Regions from separate parts of the Brevibacillus sp. HB2.2 genome, predicted to be linked through region 2. Evidence: predicted binding sites of a transcription regulator. Region 2 holds the regulator's gene; each other region holds the start of a gene.
What was found. The regulator CtsR, encoded in region 2, represses protease genes until heat stress. The targets are predictions, from matches to a motif close to ATGGTCAATAAAGGTCAAACA.
Positions count from the first base shown of each region.

Region 1: a site for CtsR is predicted at 2,263-2,283, ahead of clpP (ATP-dependent Clp endopeptidase proteolytic subunit ClpP). Genes of this name have one in related genera too.
Region 3: a site for CtsR is predicted at 4,425-4,445, ahead of HP401_RS26055 (ATP-dependent Clp protease ATP-binding subunit). Genes of this name have one in related genera too.

Region 1 covers NZ_JABSUV010000011.1:128,311-135,735, reverse strand. Annotated here, with positions in the region: gene HP401_RS10525 (XTP/dITP diphosphatase) at 1-190, shown strand, start outside; gene HP401_RS10520 (metallophosphoesterase family protein) at 221-760, shown strand; gene tig (trigger factor) at 885-2,177, shown strand; gene clpP (ATP-dependent Clp endopeptidase proteolytic subunit ClpP) at 2,309-2,890, shown strand; gene clpX (ATP-dependent protease ATP-binding subunit ClpX) at 2,911-4,176, shown strand; gene lonB (ATP-dependent protease LonB) at 4,374-6,071, shown strand; gene lon (endopeptidase La) at 6,320-7,425, shown strand, end outside.
Region 2 covers NZ_JABSUV010000035.1:55,633-63,057, forward strand. Annotated here, with positions in the region: gene radA (DNA repair protein RadA) at 1-808, opposite strand, end outside; gene HP401_RS33160 (ATP-dependent Clp protease ATP-binding subunit) at 915-3,365, opposite strand; gene mcsB (protein-arginine kinase McsB) at 3,426-4,499, opposite strand; gene mcsA (protein-arginine kinase activator protein McsA) at 4,519-5,037, opposite strand; gene HP401_RS33175 (CtsR family transcriptional regulator) at 5,054-5,518, opposite strand; gene HP401_RS33180 (HAD hydrolase-like protein) at 5,707-6,393, opposite strand; gene HP401_RS33185 (MGDG synthase family glycosyltransferase) at 6,423-7,425, opposite strand, start outside.
Region 3 covers NZ_JABSUV010000050.1:18,833-26,257, reverse strand. Annotated here, with positions in the region: gene HP401_RS26085 (immunity protein Imm33 domain-containing protein) at 1-289, shown strand, start outside; gene nfi (deoxyribonuclease V) at 286-972, opposite strand; gene rbsK (ribokinase) at 1,140-2,042, shown strand; gene HP401_RS26070 (cupin domain-containing protein) at 2,052-2,414, shown strand; gene HP401_RS26065 (TetR/AcrR family transcriptional regulator) at 2,567-3,163, shown strand; gene HP401_RS26060 (MFS transporter) at 3,228-4,367, shown strand; gene HP401_RS26055 (ATP-dependent Clp protease ATP-binding subunit) at 4,486-6,624, shown strand; gene HP401_RS26050 (YqaA family protein) at 6,679-7,305, opposite strand.

The DNA.
Region 1 (7,425 bases), on a different contig from region 2:
AATTATTGCCACAGGGGCTTGTGAAGGCGTGATCGCGCGTGAACCAAAAGGGACAAATGGCTTTGGTTACGATCCGGTATTCTACGTCCCATCGATGGACAAAATGATGGCCGAACTCATGCCAGAAGAAAAGAACCAGATTAGCCACCGCGCTCGTGCCATGCAGCAACTGCTTGCAATCCTCAAGTAGACAAGAGAGAAAACAGGAGAGTGAAGCGTGATGGGAATACTCATCATGAGCGATAGCCACGGCTTGGTTCGGGAAGTAAGCCAGGTCGTCAACCGACATCATGTCGAAAAAATTCTGCATTGTGGCGATTTTTGTGTCGATCATAAGCGCGAGCCGTTTTCCAACATGACGCTTGTCCGAGGCAATTGCGATTCGACACAAGAGGTGCCGACTGAGCAAGAGACCAAATGGCGCGACCTTCACATCCTGCAAACGCACGGGCATCTTTTTGGAGTGAAAGGCTCTCTTCTGCGCCTTCATTACCGTGCAGAAGAGGTCGGGGCAAATGTAGTCGTATTCGGTCACTCCCATGTACCTGTCTGTGGAGTAGAAAGAGACATTTTGTTTCTAAATCCAGGTAGCCTGCAAATGCCACGAGGTTTTCACGTACCGACATACGCTCTTTTAGAAGAGACAGGAACGAGTCCGACAGAAACTTACATATCCGTGGCGTTTTATGATCATGCTGGCAACCTGGTTCCACAATTGGGAGGGAACTATTCTGTTCGTCGACCAATGAGGTCTTCTTGAAAACTAAAAGATTTGTGCTATACTAGAATGGTTATAATGGCTAGAATATTATCATCCGAGCCTGCGAAGATACCATGGCGCGGCTGGCGATGTTCTGTTATTCGATTTAGGAGGGGAAGTTTACGTGGCAGCAAATTGGGAAAAGGTAGAGAATAACCAGGGAGTCCTGACGATTGAAGTAGATGCTACGCAAGTAGACGCAGCATTGGATCAAGCGTTTAAAAAAGTGGTTCAAAAAGTTCAAGTTCCAGGATTCCGTAAAGGAAAAGTACCACGCAAAATGTTCGAATCCCGTTTTGGTGTAGAATCTTTGTACCAAGACGCTCTTGACATTCTGCTTCCAACTGCATACGGACAAGCTGTTCGTGAAGCTGGTATCGAGCCAGTAGATCGTCCAGAAGTAGACGTAACGCAAATGGAACAAGGGAAAAACCTGATCTTCAAAGCGACTGTAACTGTGAAGCCTGAAGTGAAGCTGGGCGACTACAAAGGTCTGTCCATCGAAGAAAAAGACTTCTCTGTAACAGAAGAGAGCGTTGACGCTGAACTGAAGCGCATGCAAGAGCGTCATGCTGAGCTCGTAGCAGTAGAAGAGGGTGCCGCACAAACAGGCGATATCGCTGTAATCGATTTCGAAGGCTTCCAAGACGGAGTAGCTTTTGAAGGCGGTAAAGCAGAAGATTATTCTCTGGAACTGGGTTCCGGTACTTTCATCGCAGGGTTCGAAGAGCAACTGGCTGGTTTGAACATCGGCGAAGAAAAAGAAATTACCGTAACTTTCCCTGAAGAGTACCACTCTCCTAACCTCGCTGGTAAAGAAGCGGTATTCAAAGTAAAGCTGAACAGCCTGAAGCGCAAAAACATGCCTGTTTTGGATGATGAGTTTGCCAAAGACGTGAGCGAGTTCGACACGCTGGAAGAGCTGAAAGCAGACACCAAGAAAAAACTCGAAGAAAAAACAGCGCAAGAAAAAGATCAATATGTTCGTGAGCAACTCGTTCTGAAGGCAGCTGAAAACGCTGAGATCGATTTGCCAGCAGTAATGGTTGAGCATGAATTGGATCAAATGGTTAATGAATTTGGTCAACGTCTGCAATACCAAGGCATGACGCTGGAACTGTACTACCAGTTCTCCGGCATGGATGAGAGCCAATTGCGTGATCAATTGCGTGCAGACGCAACATCCCGCGTTCGCACTTCCTTGACTTTGGAAGCAATCGGCAAAGCAGAAAACATCGAAGCAACAGAAGAAGACGTAAACGCAGAGCTGGATAAACTGGCTGGCGTATACGGCCGCCCAGCAGATGAGCTGCGCAAAATCTTCTCCGCACAAGATGGCATGGTTGCGCTGTACCGCGATGTGCAAACTCGCAAAACAGTAGATTTGCTGGTTGCAGAAAGCAAAGTAACAGCATAAGCTTAGAAGAACGCATGATTGGTCAGTGGGCAGGCTAACCCTGACGCTGGCTGTCAAGACCACAAGGCACGAGTGTATCGTGCCTTGTTTTTCCACCATTGACTTTTTTCGGCAAAGGAGGAAAATACATAATGTTAATCCCTATGGTCATCGAGCAAACAAGCAGGGGAGAGCGCTCCTACGATATTTACTCGCGCCTCCTGAAAGACCGGATTATTCTCTTGGGCACCGAGATTGATGATGAAATCGCCAATCTGGTTGTCGCTCAGCTGCTATTCTTGCAGGCAGAAGATCCGGACAAAGACATATCGCTATACATAAACTCTCCAGGTGGTTCTGTTACAGCAGGAATGGCCATCTATGACACCATGCAGTACATCAAACCGGATGTGTCCACGATTTGTGTGGGCATGGCTGCCAGTATGGGTGCTTTCCTGTTGGCTGCTGGTGCAAAAGGCAAGCGCTTCGCTCTGCCAAACGCCGAGGTGATGATTCACCAACCGCTCGGCGGCGTACGTGGGCAAGCAGAAGACATCCGCATTCATGCGGAATGGATTATGAAGACGAAGCGCCAGCTGAATGAGATTTTGTCTGAGCGGACAGGTCAGCCTTATGAACGTGTAGAGCAAGATACAGACCGCGACAATTTCATGAGTGCAGAAGAAGCAAAGGCCTACGGATTGATTGACTCTATTATTGAACGCAAAAACTGACCCGTTGTGAGGTGAAGCGCATGTTTAAGTTTAACGACGACAAAGGCCAACTGAAGTGTTCCTTCTGCGGCAAGTCCCAGGAACAGGTGCGCAAGCTGGTAGCTGGTCCTGGTGTTTACATTTGTGACGAATGTATCGAACTGTGCAATGAAATTGTACAGGAAGAACTGGGCACTGAAGAAGAAATCGATATGAAAGAAATTCCAAAGCCAGTGGAAATTCGCAAAATCTTGGACGACTATGTCATCGGTCAAGATATGGCGAAGAAATCCTTGTCTGTAGCGGTGTACAACCACTACAAACGGATTAATTCCGGGGCGAAGATCGAGGATGTGGAGCTGCAAAAATCCAACATCATGCTGATCGGTCCGACTGGTAGCGGAAAAACGTTGCTCGCGCAGACATTGGCGCGCATTCTGAATGTACCTTTCGCGATTGCGGACGCAACTTCTCTGACAGAAGCAGGTTATGTGGGCGAAGACGTTGAAAACATCTTGCTCAAGCTCATTCAAGCTGCTGACTATGATGTGGAGAAGGCTGAAAAAGGAATCATTTACATCGACGAGATTGATAAGGTAGCCCGCAAATCGGAAAACCCATCCATCACGCGTGATGTATCTGGTGAAGGCGTTCAGCAAGCGCTCTTGAAAATTTTGGAGGGTACCGTTGCGAGTGTTCCACCACAAGGCGGACGCAAGCATCCTCACCAAGAGTTCATCCAAATCGACACGTCGAACATTTTGTTCATCTGTGGCGGTGCATTTGATGGCGTCGAGCAGATTATCAAGCGTCGTTTGGGTAAAAAAGTCATCGGTTTCGGTGCAGACTTCGGCGATGGCGTAAAAGGCGATCTGAAAGCCGGAGAATACCTGAAATACATTTTGCCGGAAGACCTGCTGAAATTTGGTCTGATTCCGGAGTTCGTTGGTCGTTTGCCAGTGCTGGCTACTTTGGAGCCGCTGGATGAGGAGACGCTCGTGCGTATCCTGACAGAGCCGAAAAATTCTTTGGTGAAACAGTACCAAAAACTGCTGAGTCTCGACGGTGTTGAGCTGGAGTTCGATAACGGTGCGCTGCTGCAAATCGCGAAAGAAGCGATTAAGCGCAACACTGGTGCTCGCGGACTGCGTGCGATTATCGAACAAATCATGCTCGATATGATGTATGAGCTTCCTTCCAGAGAAGACGTCAACAAGTGTGTCATTACCGAAGAAACGGTACGCGACAAAGTGAAGCCGCAACTGTTGACCAAAGAAGGACAGGAATTGCACGAAGAAACAGCCTAAGCATTGTCTACAAAAACCATCTCGTTATCAGCGAGGTGGTTTTTTTGTTGGTGGTTTACGTCTACGCTTGCGGGGCAATACTACTTGATATCGTTCAAGAGAAGCTTTACATATGCACAATACGGTCATGAACGTGCTCCTCTCTCTTGGGAGGACAAAAGCTGACCGCAAGCGAAGACGCATGGGAGGGACTGCATATGGACTATACGACATTGGTCATTGCTGTCATTGAAGTGGTTGTTGGTATCGTGATCGGCACCTACTTTTGGAACTTGCTGCGAGCGCAGAGAAACACGAAAACCTCAACCGAAAAGGAATCGCGCAAGGATCTTGATTCCATTCGGAAAATGAGAATGGTTGCGTTGACAGAACCTCTATCAGAGAGAACAAGACCGGCGACTTTGGAAGAAATTGTAGGACAAGAAGATGGGCTTCGTGCGTTGCGTGCCGCTTTGTGCGGTCCCAACCCGCAGCATGTCATTATTTATGGACCACCAGGTGTAGGCAAGACCGCAGCGGCTAGGGTCGTACTGGAAGAAGCGAAGAAAAATCAGCTATCGCCGTTTTCTTCTGATGCCAAGTTTATTGAAATCGATGCGACGATTGCGCGCTTTGATGAGCGCGGGATTGCTGATCCGTTAATTGGCTCCGTACATGATCCGATTTATCAAGGGGCAGGCTCGCTTGGGCAGGCAGGGATTCCGCAGCCAAAGCCAGGCGCTGTGACGAAAGCGCACGGTGGCATGCTTTTTCTTGATGAAATCGGGGAACTTCATCCTATTCAGATGAATAAGTTACTGAAGGTTCTCGAAGACCGTAAAGTCATGCTGGAGAGTGCTTACTACAGCGAGGAAAACAACCAAATTCCTTCGCATATTCATGACGTTTTCAAATACGGTTTGCCCGCCGACTTTCGTCTGGTTGGAGCGACGACGAGGCTGCCAGAAGAACTGCCTGCTGCGCTTCGTTCCCGTTGCCTGGAAATCTTTTTCCGTCCATTAAAGGCTGGGGAAATTGGGTGTATCGTGCGTACAGCCGTGCCTAAAATGAATATGAATATAGAAGATAGCGCAGTTTCAGTGATCGAGCGCTACGCGACCAATGGACGTGAAGCGATCAATACCTTGCAAATCGCCGCGGGAATTGCCTTGACGGAAGAGCGCCAAGACATCCAGGCTGCCGATGTGGAATGGGTAATGCACAGCAGTCAAAAATCGCCACGCCCCGAAAAACAGGTGCATGATACACCGCAGGTCGGTTTGGTCAACGGTCTTGCTGTGTACGGTCCGAACATGGGCAGTGTGATGGAGCTTGAAGTGACGGCATCACCCGCAGCTGTTCCTGGTCAAGGTCGAATGGCGATGACAGGAATGGCAGAGGAAGAGGAAATGGGCAGCCGTAGCCGGACGATTCGCCGAAAGTCGATGGCAAAAGGCTCGATCGAAAACGTTTTGACTGTCTTGAGCAGAATGGGCGTCCGTCCGTATGATTATGATCTGCATATCAATTTTCCGGGAGGCATCCCTGTCGATGGGCCTTCTGCTGGCATTACCATTGCCACTGCGATCTACTCGGCGATTGTGAATCAGCCTGTCGATAATTTACTGGCGATGACTGGCGAAGTGAGTATACATGGGAAGGTAAAGCCAGTTGGGGGTGTAGTGGCAAAGGTGGAAGCTGCCAAACAGGCGGGAGCGACCAGAGTCCTCATTCCACAGGAAAACTGGCAAAGTATTTTTGTGGACATGAATGGGATCGAAGTCATTCCGGTGTCTACAGTCTCTGAAGTAATCGAGCTAGCTGTACCGCAAGCTACCATGCAAGAAGAAGAGGCGACGGGATTTACTTTGCAAATCCCAGAAGAGGATCTCGCTTCCTCTCCGCTATCCCTGTAACAGTCGGGTATGCTCGCAAATTAGACATCGGATTGTGTTTGCGCTACAATGGAAAAAAGCTTCTGCTTGCAAAGAGCCAGAGGCCTTGCCCGGCCTGAAACGAGCTCCACAAAAAATGATTGTGTATGATCTTTTTTGTCTCGTTTTTTGGGGCCGGGTGGGCGTTTAAAAAACGGCTTTGAGGGCCGTTTTTGTCTGTTATAAGGCTCTTTGTAAGAGGGTAGATCAACAAGGAGAGGTGCATCCGCTTGGGCGAACGTTCCGGTAAACGAGAATTACCGCTTCTCCCGTTGCGAGGATTGCTTGTTTATCCGACAATGGTACTCCATTTGGACGTTGGACGGGAAAAGTCCATCCGCGCATTGGAGCAAGCCATGGTAGACGATAACAAGATTTTGCTTGCGACACAAGAAGAGGTCCACATAGAAGAGCCAGATGCTGAGCAAATTTACAGGATTGGTACTGTTGCGCGTGTGAAACAAATGCTGAAGCTGCCAAATGGGACAATCCGTGTTTTGGTAGAAGGCTTGCAACGCGCGAAGATCGAGGAGTATCTTCAGCAGGAAGATTATTTCGTCGTGTCGATTACATATTTGCAAGATGAAAAGACAGAGAAAAATGAAGTGGAAGCTTTAATGCGTTCCTTGCTGGGCCACTTTGAGCAGTACATCAAGCTGTCCAAAAAGGTTTCTCCAGAGGCACTGACCTCTGTGCAGGATATTGAGGAACCAGGACGTTTGGCCGATGTCATTGCTTCCCATTTGCCACTCAAGATGAAGGACAAACAAGAAATTCTGGAGACGACCAACATCAAGGAACGTCTCGAAATTCTTTTGACCATTTTGAACAACGAGCGCGAGGTACTTGAGCTGGAGCGCAAGATCGGCAACCGCGTGAAGAAACAGATGGAGCGCACGCAAAAGGAATACTACCTGCGTGAACAAATGAAAGCTATCCAAAAAGAGCTGGGCGACAAGGATGGCCGCCAAGGTGAAGTAGATGAGCTACGTGCCGGGCTCGAAAAATCGGACGCTCCTGAACGGATCAAAGCGAAGATCGAGAAGGAGCTCGAGCGTCTGGAAAAGATGCCGGCGACTTCTGCGGAAGGCTCAGTCATTCGCACATATATCGATACCTTGTTTGCGCTACCGTGGACGAAGACGACAGAAGACAATCTGGATATTCATCATGCACAGCAAGTTCTCGATGAAGATCATTACGGCTTGGATAAACCAAAAGAGCGCGTCTTGGAGTATTTGGCAGTACAAAAGTTGGTAAACTCCATGCGTGGACCGATCCTTTGTCTGGTTGGTCCTCCGGGTGTCGGGAAAACATCTCTGGCCCGTTCCGTAGC
Region 2 (7,425 bases):
CGCGATCCTTCATCTCGAAAATACCGATTTCGTTTGTCGAACCAAAACGGTTTTTGACGGCGCGCAAAATTCGAAACGTATTGTGACGCTCCCCTTCAAAATAGAGAACAGCATCCACCATGTGCTCAAGCATACGCGGACCGGCGATGGAGCCTTCCTTGGTTACGTGACCGACGATGAAGGTACCAATCCCTTTCCCTTTTGCAATCCGCATCAATTGGGCTGTTGCCTCCCGCACTTGTGCGACACTCCCCGCAGCTGATTGGATCGTCGGGTGAAACACGGTCTGGATCGAGTCAATAATCAGAACATCCGGGTCTACTTGATTAATATGCTGTTCGATCAAATCCAAATCATTTTCTGCCAATACAAACATCGGCGGCGTTTGCAAATGGAGTCGATCCGCGCGAATTTTGATTTGTTTTGCCGACTCCTCTCCAGATACATAGAGAACCTTCGCCCCTTGATGAGCCAAGGCAAAAGAAGTCTGCAAAAGCAATGTAGATTTCCCGATTCCAGGGTCTCCCCCAACCAAAATGAGTGAACCCGGAACAAGTCCTCCACCAAGAACACGATTCAATTCTCCGATCGTCGTATCCATGCGTGGGTCTTCTTCACTGGCTACCTGGGTCAGTGGAATAGCAGATTGACGCTGGCCGCCACTCATCCCTTCGTGACGATGTGCAGTTTTTACCGTCACTTCCTCTACCAGGGTGTTCCAACTGCTGCATCCCGGGCATTTCCCCATCCATTTTGGCGATTCATAGCCACATTCTTGACACGCGTATTTCGTTTTATACTTTGACATAATCGCACCCTCACTTGGATTTCTTTCTCTACTTTTATCATAATAACGCACCCAAAAAAAGAATACCTCCCGAATCAGGAGGCATTCTATTACGTTTCAACCCAGCTTATGATTTCGTTTTTTCAAGGCGCTTGACTACCAGCTTGCCTTCTTCCGCTTCGATATTGACGGTATCGCCTTTACTGATCGTACCCTTGAGCAATTCCTCGGACAAATTATCCTCGATGTGGCGCTGGATAGCTCGACGCAGAGGACGTGCACCATAGGCCGGATCAAAGCCTTCTTTTGCCAATACCTTCTTGGCTTCTTCGGTCAATTGGAAATCAATGTCCTGCTCTTTCAAACGTTTACGCAGCTCTTCTGTCATGAGAGATACGATTTGCTCGATGTGCTCCTGCTCCAAGGAGTGGAACACGATGACTTCATCGATACGGTTCAAGAACTCAGGACGGAAGCTCTTCTTCAGCTCATCCATGACTTTGTCCTTCATATCCTGATACTTTCTTTCCGAATCGTTGGTCGTAAAGCCGAGCGTTGTATTTTTCTTGATCATGCTGGCACCGACGTTGGAAGTCATGATGACAACCGTATTGCGGAAGTCGACGGTACGTCCCTTGGAGTCTGTCAGACGACCATCATCCAGAACTTGTAGCAGGATGTTGAATACGTCTGGGTGAGCCTTCTCGATTTCGTCCAGCAAAATGACGGAGTAAGGCTTACGGCGCACTTTTTCAGTCAGCTGACCGCCTTCGTCAAAGCCTACGTAGCCAGGAGGGGCACCTACCAGACGAGCGGTGGAATGCTTCTCCATGTACTCGGACATATCCACGCGGATCATGGCATCCTCGTCACCGAAAAGCGTCTCTGCCACGGCACGAGCCAATTCAGTTTTACCCACACCGGTAGGCCCCAGGAAGATAAACGAGCCGATTGGGCGTTTTGGGTCTTTCAAACCAGCACGGGCACGGCGGATCGCACGCGAAATGGATTTGACTGCTTCATCTTGACCAATGACGCGATCGTGCAAAATCTCTTCCATCTTCAGCAAGCGCTCTGTTTCTTCTTCCTTCAGCTTTAACACAGGAATACCCGTCCAGCTCGCCACTACTTGTGCGATGTCTTCTGGTGTAACCTCCATGTTCAGCTGGCCTTGACGTTCTTTCCAGTCTTTTTTCGTTTTATCCAGTTCTTCACGCAGTTTTTGCTCCTGATCGCGAAGTGCTGCTGCTTCCTCGAACTCTTGTGATTGTACAGCAGCGTCTTTTTCCTTGCGCACCTCTTCCAGACGTCCCTCCAGCTCTTTGAGGTTTGGCGGAACGGTAAAGGATTGCAAGCGGACTTTGGATGCCGCCTCGTCGACCAAGTCGATGGCCTTGTCAGGCAGGAAGCGTTCCGTAATATAGCGGTCAGACAGCTTTACTGCCTGCTCGATTGCTTCATCGGTAATTTTGACACGGTGGTGGGCTTCATAACGATCACGAAGGCCATGCAGGATACGAATGGCATCCTCCGCTGTCGGTTCATCAACCTGAATCGGTTGGAAACGACGCTCCAGTGCCGCGTCTTTTTCGATGTACTTGCGATATTCATCCAGCGTCGTAGCACCTACGCACTGTAGCTCACCACGTGCCAGGGCAGGCTTCAGAATGTTAGAGGCGTCAATTGCCCCTTCTGCTCCACCAGCACCAATCAGGGTGTGCAGCTCATCAATAAACAGGATGATGTTTCCTGCTTGGCGAATTTCGTCCATGATTTTTTTCAGACGATCTTCGAACTCACCGCGATACTTAGTTCCCGCAACAACGGTTCCCATATCCAGTGTCATGACGCGCTTATCACGAAGGGTCTCCGGAATTTCGTTGTTCACGATTTTTTGGGCAAGACCTTCTGCGATAGCTGTTTTCCCGACACCAGGCTCCCCAATTAAAACAGGGTTGTTCTTGGTGCGTCTGCTAAGTACTTGGATCACACGCTCGATTTCTTTTTGGCGACCGATGACCGGGTCCAGACCGCCGTCACGAGCGATTGCAGTCAGATCCCTTGCCAAGCCGTCCAACGTCGGCGTATTCGCCGCTGGATTCCCTCCAGACGGTTGATGAGATGCCATCATTTCCGAGCTGCCGAGCAGCTGGAGCACCTGTTGACGTGCCTTGTTCAGGCTAACGCCCAAATTGTTCATGATTCTCGCAGCAATGCCTTCTCCTTCACGGATCAAGCCAAGCAGAATATGTTCAGTCCCCACATAGGTATGACCCAGCTTGCGGGCTTCGTCCATCGACAGTTCAATGACCTTTTTGGCGCGAGGTGTATAGTTTGGTGTGTAATTACTACCGGACTGCTCTGTTCCTCGCCCGATTAACGACTCCACTTCGCTCTGGATTTTATCGAGGCCAAGCCCAAGTGATTGCAGTGCCTTCGCCGCAATCCCTTCGCCTTCTCGAATGAGTCCCAGCAGCACATGCTCTGTCCCAATATCTTTGTGTCCGAGACGAACCGCCTCTTCCAGGGCAAGCGCCAGTACTTTTTGTGCGCGTTCTGTAAAACGTCCAAACATCATATCGTACACCTCCGTATAACCGTGTTTTTTCTCTATATGGTTAACAATTGCGTGATACCATTACTCTTGTGGTTCCACTACGCGCAGACGTTCGCGGATCAGCCTTGCCCTTCTTTCGTCGCGTTGGTCCGGAGTGAGCTTTTGTCCAGCGTGGTGTTGTAAAAATCCTGGCTGTGTTGTGACTAACAGTTCGTTTAGGACCAGTGGAGATACATTAGGAATGATGCCTAGATCGATCCCCAGACGTACATCTGACAGGCGTTGAGCCGCTTCCTTGGACTCTACCGTGCGGGCATACATCAAGATACCATACGACCGAAAAATCCGATCCTCCAAAGAAACCCGGGTATGCTCCAGCAAGTAAGTGCGTGCCACACGCTCTTGCTCAATAATCTGTCTGGCCACACCGTAGAGATTGGAAAGGATATCCGACTCAGACATCCCCAGTGTGACCTGATTGGATAACTGAAAAAGATTCCCTAGAGCTTCGCTGCCCTCTCCGTAAATTCCTCTAACGACCAGACCAACTTGATTAATCGCCTGTAAAATTCTGCTGATCTGCTGCGTCATCACCAGAGCGGGCAGGTGCAGCATCACGGATGCACGAATTCCCGTACCCACATTGGTTGGGCAGCTTGTAAGATATCCTCGAGTTTCGTCGAACGCGTAGTTCAAGCTTTTCTCAAAAATGTCGTCTATCTTCGTACCTATTTCCCATGCCTCGTTCAAACGAAACCCGGGTAATAGTACCTGTATTCGAATGTGGTCTTCTTCATTAACCATAATGCTGACAGACTCATCTTCCCGAAGCAATACGGCACCTTTACGGGATTCCTCTGCCAGATGAGGGCTAATCAGATGCTTTTCTACGAGCACCCGTTTTTCTAACGGGTTAATTTGATCCATATGGATGACCTGAAGCTGATGACGTTTGCGCATTGCCTCCGAATCGCTTACTTCCGTTACCTTTCTGACGACTTCCTCGGCCTGCGAGTCCGTTGCCAATAACGGAAAGGGGTGCTGGCGCAGGTTACGGGCGATACGCAGCCGTGTACTAATGACAATGTCGGAATCAGGACCTTCTCCTTTCATCCAATTGCTCCACGGGTTTTGCATAAACTGCTTTTGGGACATAACCAGCTAACCTCCCTTGCTACGATTGGGCCATTTTTTGTTCCAATGCTCGAATTCGATCACGCATTTCTGCTGCCTTCTCGAACTCTTCACTGGCGACATGACTTTGCAGCGCTTGCTTTAGTTGCTCCAGCTCTTTACGGATCTTCAGTTTGCCACCGGTACGCTCTGGTACTTTTCCACTATGCTGTGTGTTTCCATGAATCCGGCGGAAAAGTGGGTCCAGTCGATCCCCCAAAAAGGTGTAGCAATCACTACAGCCAAATCGGCCGCTTTTACTAAATTGAGCATATGTGAGTCCACATGTTTCGCATTGAAGCGGCTTATTCGTTGCCGTTTCGCGTCCATTCTTTTGCATGGGATCAAATTTTAAAAGTCCTGACAGGAGATTGTTGATGCTGAAGTTGTGAAAGCCGGTAAAGACATCCCCTTTTTCATGAGCACATTGCTCGCAAATATGGTATTCGGTTTTTTCGCCATTGACGATTTTCGTCAAATGAAGTGTCGCCGGTCGTTTTCCGCATTCCTCACAGTTCATAACATCATACCTCCTTTTACTTCAACAAGATTGCTGCGATCATCTGCTTTAAAATATTTGCCCGCAAACGATCCCGCAATTCAGCTTCCAGAGTCAAAACGTTTCGCGAGGTAGCGATTTTCATCAAGGTGGCTTCTCTAATGTTGACTAACTCTTCCTCCAGTAGTCTTTCTACGATCGCATTTCCCACACTCTGACTGATGCTCTCACCAATCAGTTCTTCTGTTAGCAATTCCTGCAAGCGTGCTTTGCTGACAATCTGCACCTTGCGTATGCGAATATACCCGCCGCCCCCGCGCTTACTCTCTACGAGGTATCCTTTTTGAACGGTAAAGCGCGTATTGATGACGTAATTGATCTGAGACGGCACACATTGAAAATGGTCGGCAAGCTCACTACGCTGAATCTCGATCGATCCATTGGGACTGTTAGTAAGGATGCTTTTCAAGTGATGTTCAATGATGTCCGAGATGTTTCGCAAGTCATCGCCTCCTATTCCTCTGTGTATGTTCTTATGAGGTTACCTATTGACTTTGACTATCTTTGACGTTAATTATAATGGGTTTAGTGCGTGCCCGCAAGTGTCCCTTACACATTCTAGTGTGGGCAAAAGAGGATCGCTTGAAACTTGGACATGATCAACAAAAAAACCACTCCCTGAGGAATGGTTTATGCTTGTTCTTGCTTATTGGTGTCGATTGCTGGCAAATGATTCAGTAGCTGAGAGAAGCTGGTGATAATAACATCTGCCCCATCAAGCTCGCCTGGTTTCGCAAAACCAAAGTCGCATCCAATGGTAAATAAACCGTTTGTCTTGCCTGCTTCCACGTCGGAGTGACGATCTCCTACCATGATGGCCTGCCCAATTTTGTAATCAGACAACAATTTTGCAACCAGGTCATTTTTGGAATGCGTGCGGAAACGACCAGCCGAGTACAGGTCTGTCATCAGCGGCTTTAACTCGTATGCCTGACAAATGGCATCGATGTACTCTTCCTGCCCATTGCTTGCTACAAATAAAGCAAATCCTTTTTCATGCAGCTTTTCTAAGGTTGATTTTACATCCGGATATAGCTCGGTCACTCGTTCTTTGAGTAACTGGATTTCGTTGTCTAGCAAGAAAGCATCTGCTGACCGAATGGCTTCTTCACTCGCACCCGGCAGTAATTTGTCCCAGATCTGCTCGATCGTCATTCCCAGTACATTGATCAGTTCACGTTCGTCAGGGGTTTCCCCTTGCCATAGCCCTTTTTGACGAAGCTGGTCAAACGTTCGAATAAAAGCGGGGGTCGACAGCTTTTCTGTTTGCAGTAACGTGCCATCCATATCAAATAATATCGCGAATGGTACAGTCATGGGTTCCTCCATTTTGTCTGGCTAGGCAGCTATTCTACTTTTCCTGGCAACATATTCATATCATCCATGATAAACTCAGTAATTCGTTGTGCAGCATCTGGCTTCGAGATTTTTTGTCCCATTCTACGCATATATTCCACCTTGGACGGGCTATGCAATAGTTCATCGATAAAGTAAATCAACTGCTCGGATAGATTCGCGTGTACCGCACACCCATTATTGAGCAAAAAGTGGCTATTCCTCTCTTCCTGTCCAGGCAGAGGGTTGTAAACAATCATGGGTACCCGTTTACTCATTACTTCAGCTGATGTAAGTCCGCCTGATTTGGTGACAATTAAATCAGCCGTTTCCAAGTATTCGTGGAAGTTATTGATGAATTTTAGCGGAATGACTTCATGCCGATACGTACGATTTGTCACCTTATTGTATAGCTTGTCGTTTGTCCCTGTTAACACAAAGGTTTTCAGGGGAATGTTAATCTCTTCTAGCCCATCTAATACCTTTTCCATCGAGCCGAGACCCAATCCGCCCCCCGAAAGAATAATGCTCTTTTGTTCAGGAGCGAGACCAAGCTTTTGCCGAATCAATTCGGGTTCCAATGGCAAACTGAATTTCTTCATGATAGGAATGCCCATCGGAATGAATTTTTGATGATCCTGTCGATAAACGTCTAGCAGGTAATACAGTTGTTCATGACCGATGAAGTAATAATTGATATGGTGATTAATCCATGAAGGATGGATGGTATAGTCCGTAATGATCGTATAGATTGGTTCCTTCCAATCATTTCTTCCCTTCAGTACGGAGAGCATACAGCTTGCAAACGGATGCGTAGCAATAAAGGCATCAGGCTGTACACTGTTGATCAGCTTTTTCAGTTTGTTTGCCAATAACTTATTCATCAGCACATTCATATCGAAGAAACGGGTTTTTTCTGTATTATGATAAATTCTGCCCCACATCTTGGGTGACAGCCTCAACAGATTCATATAGCTTTCCAGCAAAATCTTGTGAAAGGTGGGGCTAATATAC
Region 3 (7,425 bases), on a different contig from region 2:
CCAAGATAAAATTGTGGTGGCAAAAGGTGCATTTGAACAAGAACACGTCTATTTGCAGCGTGCAGAAGATGTTCGAAAAGGAGACTCCGGGTGGTATCTTGGGCCTGTGGAAGGCGAAGTAGACAGTGACCAGCTAGAGTCATACTACGTTTACCAACTGCTAAAGCTACGTCCGTCTCTTTTGCAAGCTATGGCTCTGCCACGAGGCTACATTGTCGTTTTCCAAGGAGATCGGATTGAAGCAGTCTTGGACGAGCACGATGTTAATGTATGGCCGACACTTCATTAGCGGCTCCGATTTAACTCCGCCGATACTTTATTCACGAGCTGATCCGCTTGCCGCGTCGTTTCGGGCAAACGGTATTTGGGTGAGAGCTTGGTGACCCACGTGCATGCAGTTGGCAAAGAGATTCCGTGTCCGATCGAGACGAAGATTGGTTTGATATTCGGTTGTGTGCGCAAGACTCCCCCGATGATCTCACCCTGATCGATCAACGGGGAATACGCACCTCTTTCGTGTGCTGGCTCTTCGTATTCACCTAGTAGTCTCGTCTTTCCACAGCCAATAGTAGGAATGTCAAACAGGACGCCCAAATGACTGGCTAGTCCGAATCTTCGCGGGTGAGCGATTCCTTGCCCATCGCAGACGACGAGCTGCGGTGTTGTTTTGAGCTCCTTGAATGCACGTACCAACGGAGGCAGCTCTCGAAAAGAGAACAAGCCAGGAATATACGGGAATTCCACGGTGTCTTGAATGACGACAGACTCGACGACTTGCAGGGAATTGGCGTCGAGGATCACGACACCAGCGACTAACAAATCAGACTCGGCATGATAGGCGACATCTACCCCGGCGATATAGCATACGTCTGTTAGTTGATCTTCTTCTTTTACTTGCTGAGCTAGCTGTCGCTGTAAGTTGATTGCCTCTTGCTCATTCATGTTCCAAGGATGCTGGATAATCGGCTCCATCTGGTTACCTCCGGATGATAGAAGATTTGTTCATTATATCCAATGGATGTGCTATGCTCCAAGTCTTAGGAACAATTCCGAGAAAATACGTTGACTTCTCGGATGAAAAGCACTATTTTGTAACCGACAGAATGATCATGTTCGAGATGGAACGAGGAGGGCCCGTCGTGAAAATCGCAGTAGTAGGAAGCATCAATATGGATCTCGTAACCCATGTACAACATTTGCCCAAAGCAGGAGAAACGATCGCAAGCCATCACTTCGAGCTGATCCCGGGTGGAAAGGGAGCGAATCAGGCAGTAGCAGCGTCTCGCCTGGGTGCGCATGTCTCCATGATTGGAATGGTAGGAGAAGATGAGAACGGCCGGGTCATGCTGGGAGGGTTAACGGATGCCTGCGTTCACATAGAGGGGATCAAATGCTCAGGTACAACAGGCATGGCTTTTATCAATGTAAGTGATGATGGGGAGAACAACATCGTGCTTGTTCCAGGAGCGAATGCGCTCGTCAGCACCGAGCATATTGCTGAAAATCTGTCTATTTTAAAGGACAGTGACGTCGTATTGCTGCAACTGGAAATCCCGATGCCTGTCGTGGAATATACAGTCAAAGAGGCAGCTCGACTCGGCAAGCTGGTCATTTTAAATCCGGCACCTGCACGCGAGCTATCCAGTGAGCTATTAACCCATGTACATACCCTAACCCCGAATGAAACAGAGCTTTCCATTCTCACAGGAATGCCTGTATCCACGATAGACGAAGTGCATGCCGCAGCCAAAAAGCTTTTGTCTGGTGGACCAAAGCGCGTCATCGTGACGTTGGGAGAAAAGGGTGCTCTCTTGATAACCGCTGATGAAGCGACCCATATCCCGGCGTTCCGCGTAGAGCCAGTGGATACAACTGCGGCAGGCGATTCCTTTACAGCAGCTTTTGCGGTTGGGATCACACAAGGAATGACCGAAACCGAAGCGGCCACTTTCGCTAGCAAAGTAGCAGCGATTGTCGTTACTAGGAACGGTGCTCAACCATCCCTGCCTACTTTCGATGAAGTACAAGCATTTTCTTTTTAATGGGGGAGAATAATGGAAAAGGTCAATGTAGCTGAAAAGTTTACGTTATTCCATGAGTATTGGAATCCCAAGATTGCAGGCGAAATCAATGACTCCTATGTAAAGCTGGTGAAATTGAAAGGAGAGTTTGTCTGGCATCAGCATGAAAATGAGGATGAGATGTTTTTGGTAGTGAAAGGGAAACTCCTTATTAAGTTTCGCGATAAAGATGTTTGGTTAAACGAAGGGGAATTTCTCATTGTTCCAAAAGGTGTAGAGCATATGCCAGTTGCAGAGGAAGAGGTTCATGTATTATTGCTTGAACCAAAGACGACGCTGAATACTGGTGATCAAGTAAACGAAAAAACAGTAACAGATTTAGAGACGATATAATCAATGATCGAGCCTATTTTGAAAGATGATTTTCAAAATGGGCTTTTTCTATAGGCATGGTTTTGTACAGTTGCAGCCATTTTATTTGTTGACCAAACGGTACATAATGTATAAGATTTTCCATAACAGTTGGAAACGAAAGGAGGATTCCGGTGAGCAAACGCGGCAGACCACGTGATTTTGATTACACGTCCATCGTAGATGTGGCCATGAAAACATTTTGGTCAAAAGGCTACAATGGTTGTTCTACGCATGATTTATGCAGTGATACTGGACTGGGGAAAGGCAGCTTGTACAATACGTTTGGCAGCAAACAGGACCTGTATCTTGCAGTGGTGGAACACTATCACGATACCGGGATTCGTGAACAGCGGGCATTATTGGAAGGGCCGGATTCTGTGAAAGAACGGTTGCAAAATTTTTTAGCGTGGGCATTCGTGGAAGACTTTCAATCAACGAATCCAAAGGGATGTTTGCTGATCAATGCGGGATTGGAACGGGCAAAAGACGATCCCAAGATTGAAGAAATCGTCTCCAGACATGTTGAACTTCTGAAGGATACCATGGAGAAAGTGATGGAGGAAGGCTTGCGAACGGGTGAAATCTCTCAAAAACGATCTGCGGTGGATTTGGCAAGCCTATTTTTAAGCAGTTACTACGGCTTTCGTGTATTGAATACTTCCACACAGAATCGGACATTGGCTGAACAAATTATGAAGGGGACCATGGAATCTATCTTCGGCGCGTAATGCGCTCTTTTTTTGAGTGATTTTTGTACCGATTGTTACAATAATAAGCAGGGAGGGTTTCTTTATGCCGTCGATGATTTATTTGTTAGCGGTAGCGATTTTTGCAATGACGACTTCTGAATTTATGGTGGCAGGGATGATGAATGAGCTTGCCGATGATTTCGGCGTATCGATTTCATCCATCGGATATTTCATTACGGCGTATGCGGGTGCAATGGTGATAGGGGGCCCGCTACTAACAGCAACGCTCCTGCACATTCGCCGAAAACAAGCGTTGCTATCATTGATTGCCGTCTTCTTTATTGGTCAAACGTTAGGAGCAATGGCTTGGAATTATGAGTCAATGATGCTTGCGCGTATCCTAACGGGTATTGCCTCATCCGCTGCGTTTGGCATCTCTGTCAGTATTTCAGCTGGCTTGGTTCCCCCTCATTCACGGGGAAAGGCCGCTTCGATTGTTTTGGCAGGCTTAATGATTGCTACTGTCGTAGGACTCCCGCTGACAACCGTGATTGCACAATATTTCGGCTGGAGAATGAGCTTTTGGGCTGTTGCTATCGTCGTATTGCTATCAGGGATTTTGATTCAATGGTTGCTCCCTTCCTCCACACAAAAAGATCGGATGAACGCAAAGGATGAGCTTGCCAGTTTTCAAAATCCACACCTTTGGGCCGCGTATGCAACGAGTATGCTGATCATTGGCGGTACCTTCGCAGCGTTTAGTTATTTTACTCCGATTCTTACGGAAGTAACGGCATTTTCGGATGCGAGCATCCCGTATTTGCTTGCCCTTTACGGTATCGCGACCGTGATCGGAAATATCGTGATTGGCAGACTTGCTGATCGTTTTACCATGCGAATCCTTGTAACGGGATTAAGCATCCTCCTAGGGGCATTGGTTCTGTTTGCGGTAGGTGCCGAAAATAAATGGATCGCGGTGCTGTCCATTGTTCTGATTGGGTTGACGGGTGTAGCGATGAATCCGGCCATGATTGCGCGCGTCATGAATACAGCAGGCAGTGGGACGATGGTAAACACGGTGCATACTTCTTTTATTACATTGGGTGTTGCCATTGGTTCTTTCTTAGGCGGGATCGGGATCAGCAGTGGCTATGGACTTGTTTCACCATTGTGGGTAGGTGCTTGTTTTACCGTTATCGGGTTACTTTCAATCGTTCCTTACTTGCAAAAGAGCAAAGTGTAAAAAACCATACAATCCCTCTTGAAAGTCAAAAAAGGTCAAACTATAATAAAGTCAACGAAGGTCAGAAAAGGTCAAAGGTCTTCTGAATTCCAAAACAACGCTTTTGGGGGGATTGAATATGCATTGTGAAATCTGTAAACAACGAGAAGCAACTGTGACAGTTCATATACGTGTACAAAATCAGCAACAAAAATACGATCTGTGCCAGGATTGCAAAACAAAGCTGACCAACAAAATGGGAGTGGGTATGGGCTTTAGTCCTTTCTCCTCCTTCTCTGGACTGGATGAGTTCCTGCAAGGCTTTGCTCAAGGCCAGATGAATCCGGGCAAAGCTTCCGGTCAACCGCAGCGACAAGCGCCAGAACGCGGTGGGGGCATCCTCGATGACCTGGGCCGTAATCTAAACGATGCGGCACGTACCGGACTAATTGACCCTGTGATTGGACGCGAACAAGAAATTGAGCGTGTCATCGAGATTTTGAACCGTCGCAACAAAAACAATCCGGTTCTGATCGGGGAGCCAGGGGTCGGGAAGACGGCGATTGCGGAGGGCCTCGCTCTGCGCATTACGGAAGGGCAAGTACCGACCAAACTGAAAAACAAGCAGGTGTACATTTTAGATGTCGCCTCTCTGGTTGCAGGAACGGGAATTCGCGGACAGTTCGAGGAAAAAATGAAGCAAGTGATTGCCGAGCTGCAAAAACGCAAAAACGTCATCCTGTTTGTGGATGAAATTCATCTCTTGGTGGGCGCAGGCTCTGCGGAAGGTTCCATGGATGCAGGGAACATTCTGAAGCCAGCTCTTGCTCGCGGTGAGTTGCAGCTGATTGGGGCAACTACGTTAAAAGAGTATCGCGTGATTGAAAAAGACGCTGCTCTGGAGCGTCGCCTGCAGCCGGTCATGGTCAAGGAACCAACCGTAGAACAAGCCATCGAGATTTTAAAAGGATTGCGCCCGAAATACGAAGCATTCCACCAAGTCGCTTACTCGGATGATGTCATCCGTGCCTCCGTGGAATACTCCCATCGTTACATCCAGGATCGATTCTTGCCCGACAAGGCGATTGATCTCATGGATGAAGTAGGCTCGCGTTTGAACCTGAGATCCTCCGTGGTGGATACGTCAGAGTTACATGAGCGTCTGGCGCAAATCAATCAGGAGAAAAAGGAAGCGACGGAGCAAGAAGCTTACGAACGTGCTGCCCGTCTGCGAGACGAGGAAGCGGGCATTTTAGAGAAGCTGGATCAAATCGAGGGCAAGGAACAACGCGTCAAGGTTGACGTCACAGACATCCAAGCCTTGATCGAGCAAAAGACCGGGATTCCAGTTACCAAGCTGCAAAGTGATGAGCAGATGAAAATGAAAAACCTGGCAGCTCATTTGGAAGCAAAAGTCATTGGCCAGTCCGAGGCGGTCACACAAGTAGCGAAGGCGATTCGACGCAGTCGGGCAGGTCTGAAACCGAAAAACAGACCGATTGCTTCCTTCCTGTTCGTCGGTCCGACTGGCGTAGGGAAAACAGAGCTGTCCAAAGCGCTGGCAGAAGAGCTGTTTGGTACCCGTGATTCCATGATCCGCCTCGATATGAGCGAGTACATGGAGAAGCACTCGGTATCCAAATTGATCGGTTCTCCTCCTGGCTACGTCGGTCATGAGGAAGCAGGTCAGCTGACTGAGCGCGTACGCCGCAATCCGTACAGCATTATCCTGCTGGATGAGATCGAAAAAGCACATCCGGACGTGATGCACATGTTCCTGCAAATTCTGGAGGATGGCCGTCTGACAGATAGTCAGGGCCGTACGGTGAATTTTAAGGAGACGGTCATCATTGCGACGAGCAATGCCGGTGTGATCGAGCGTAAAATCTCCGTTGGCTTTGGAGCACAAGCGCCCGAGCCTGCCACCGTGCTGGATTCTCTGGGAGCGTACTTCAAGCCGGAGTTCCTGAACCGCTTCGACTCAATCATTTCCTTTGCTCATCTGGAAAAACAGGATTTGGTCAAAATCGTCGATCTGCTGCTGCAAGATGTCATGGGCAATCTGTCTGAGCAAGGAATGGAGATCAGCGTGACTGATGCCGCAAAAGTAAAGCTGGCTGAGCTGGGCTACAACCCTTCCTTCGGGGCACGTCCATTGCGCCGCGTGATTCAGCAATATGTTGAGGATGGCATTGCGGATCTGGTGATGGAAGAAGACAATGTGACAGCAATGGTCATTGATGTCGAGGATGATGTAATTCGAGTGAAAAAAGGATAACAGTTGTAAAAAAAGAAACCCCGATTGGGGTTTCTTTTCTTTTTAAGATATTCCTTATTTATTCATGAGTTTCTCCTTGATGCCATTGCTGATGCTGCTAGTACTTTCCATTTTCAGCTGACGGCGCTTGGTGACGATTTTCTTCACCCATAATCCGATCAAGATGAGCGGCACCACGGTGAGAAAGATATAGAGAGAAACGTTATGGACCATATTTTCCGCCATTTTACCGTAAAAATAGAACAAGAGTCCAACTGCGTAAAATTTGACTGCCCGTCCAATTGCGGCATACCCGATTAATTTCCACAACGGGAATTTCAAGCAACCCGACATGATTGTAAATACTTTAAACGGAATCGGTGTAAACGAACCGATGAAGATCGCGACTTCGCCCTTCTTTTGAAACATCTCTGTGGCAGAGTCAATCCATTCCTTCTTGAGGAGTTTGTACAGAACGGATTTGCCTAGTACTTTACCGATAAAATAACCGACGGGAGTCCCTATGAGACAAGCGATGTAGCCTACCGTAGCAATCCACAATGCCTGCGAAGGGTCAACGAGGCTGAGTGGCACTTGAAGAAAGAAGGCAGGAACGGGAAAGATGACTGCGTCTGCAAAAGAATGGATGAACATTCCTAAATAGCCGTATTCCATTAAGAAATCTAAAATGTTCTGAAGCATCTATTTCTCCTTTGTCATTCTATCGTTAACTGCCAGTCATCAACTCAATTAAGTATGTGTATAGATGCGATTCTACTTCAAACTGGCCGACTATGGAACGAATTTTTTTGAAATGGATTT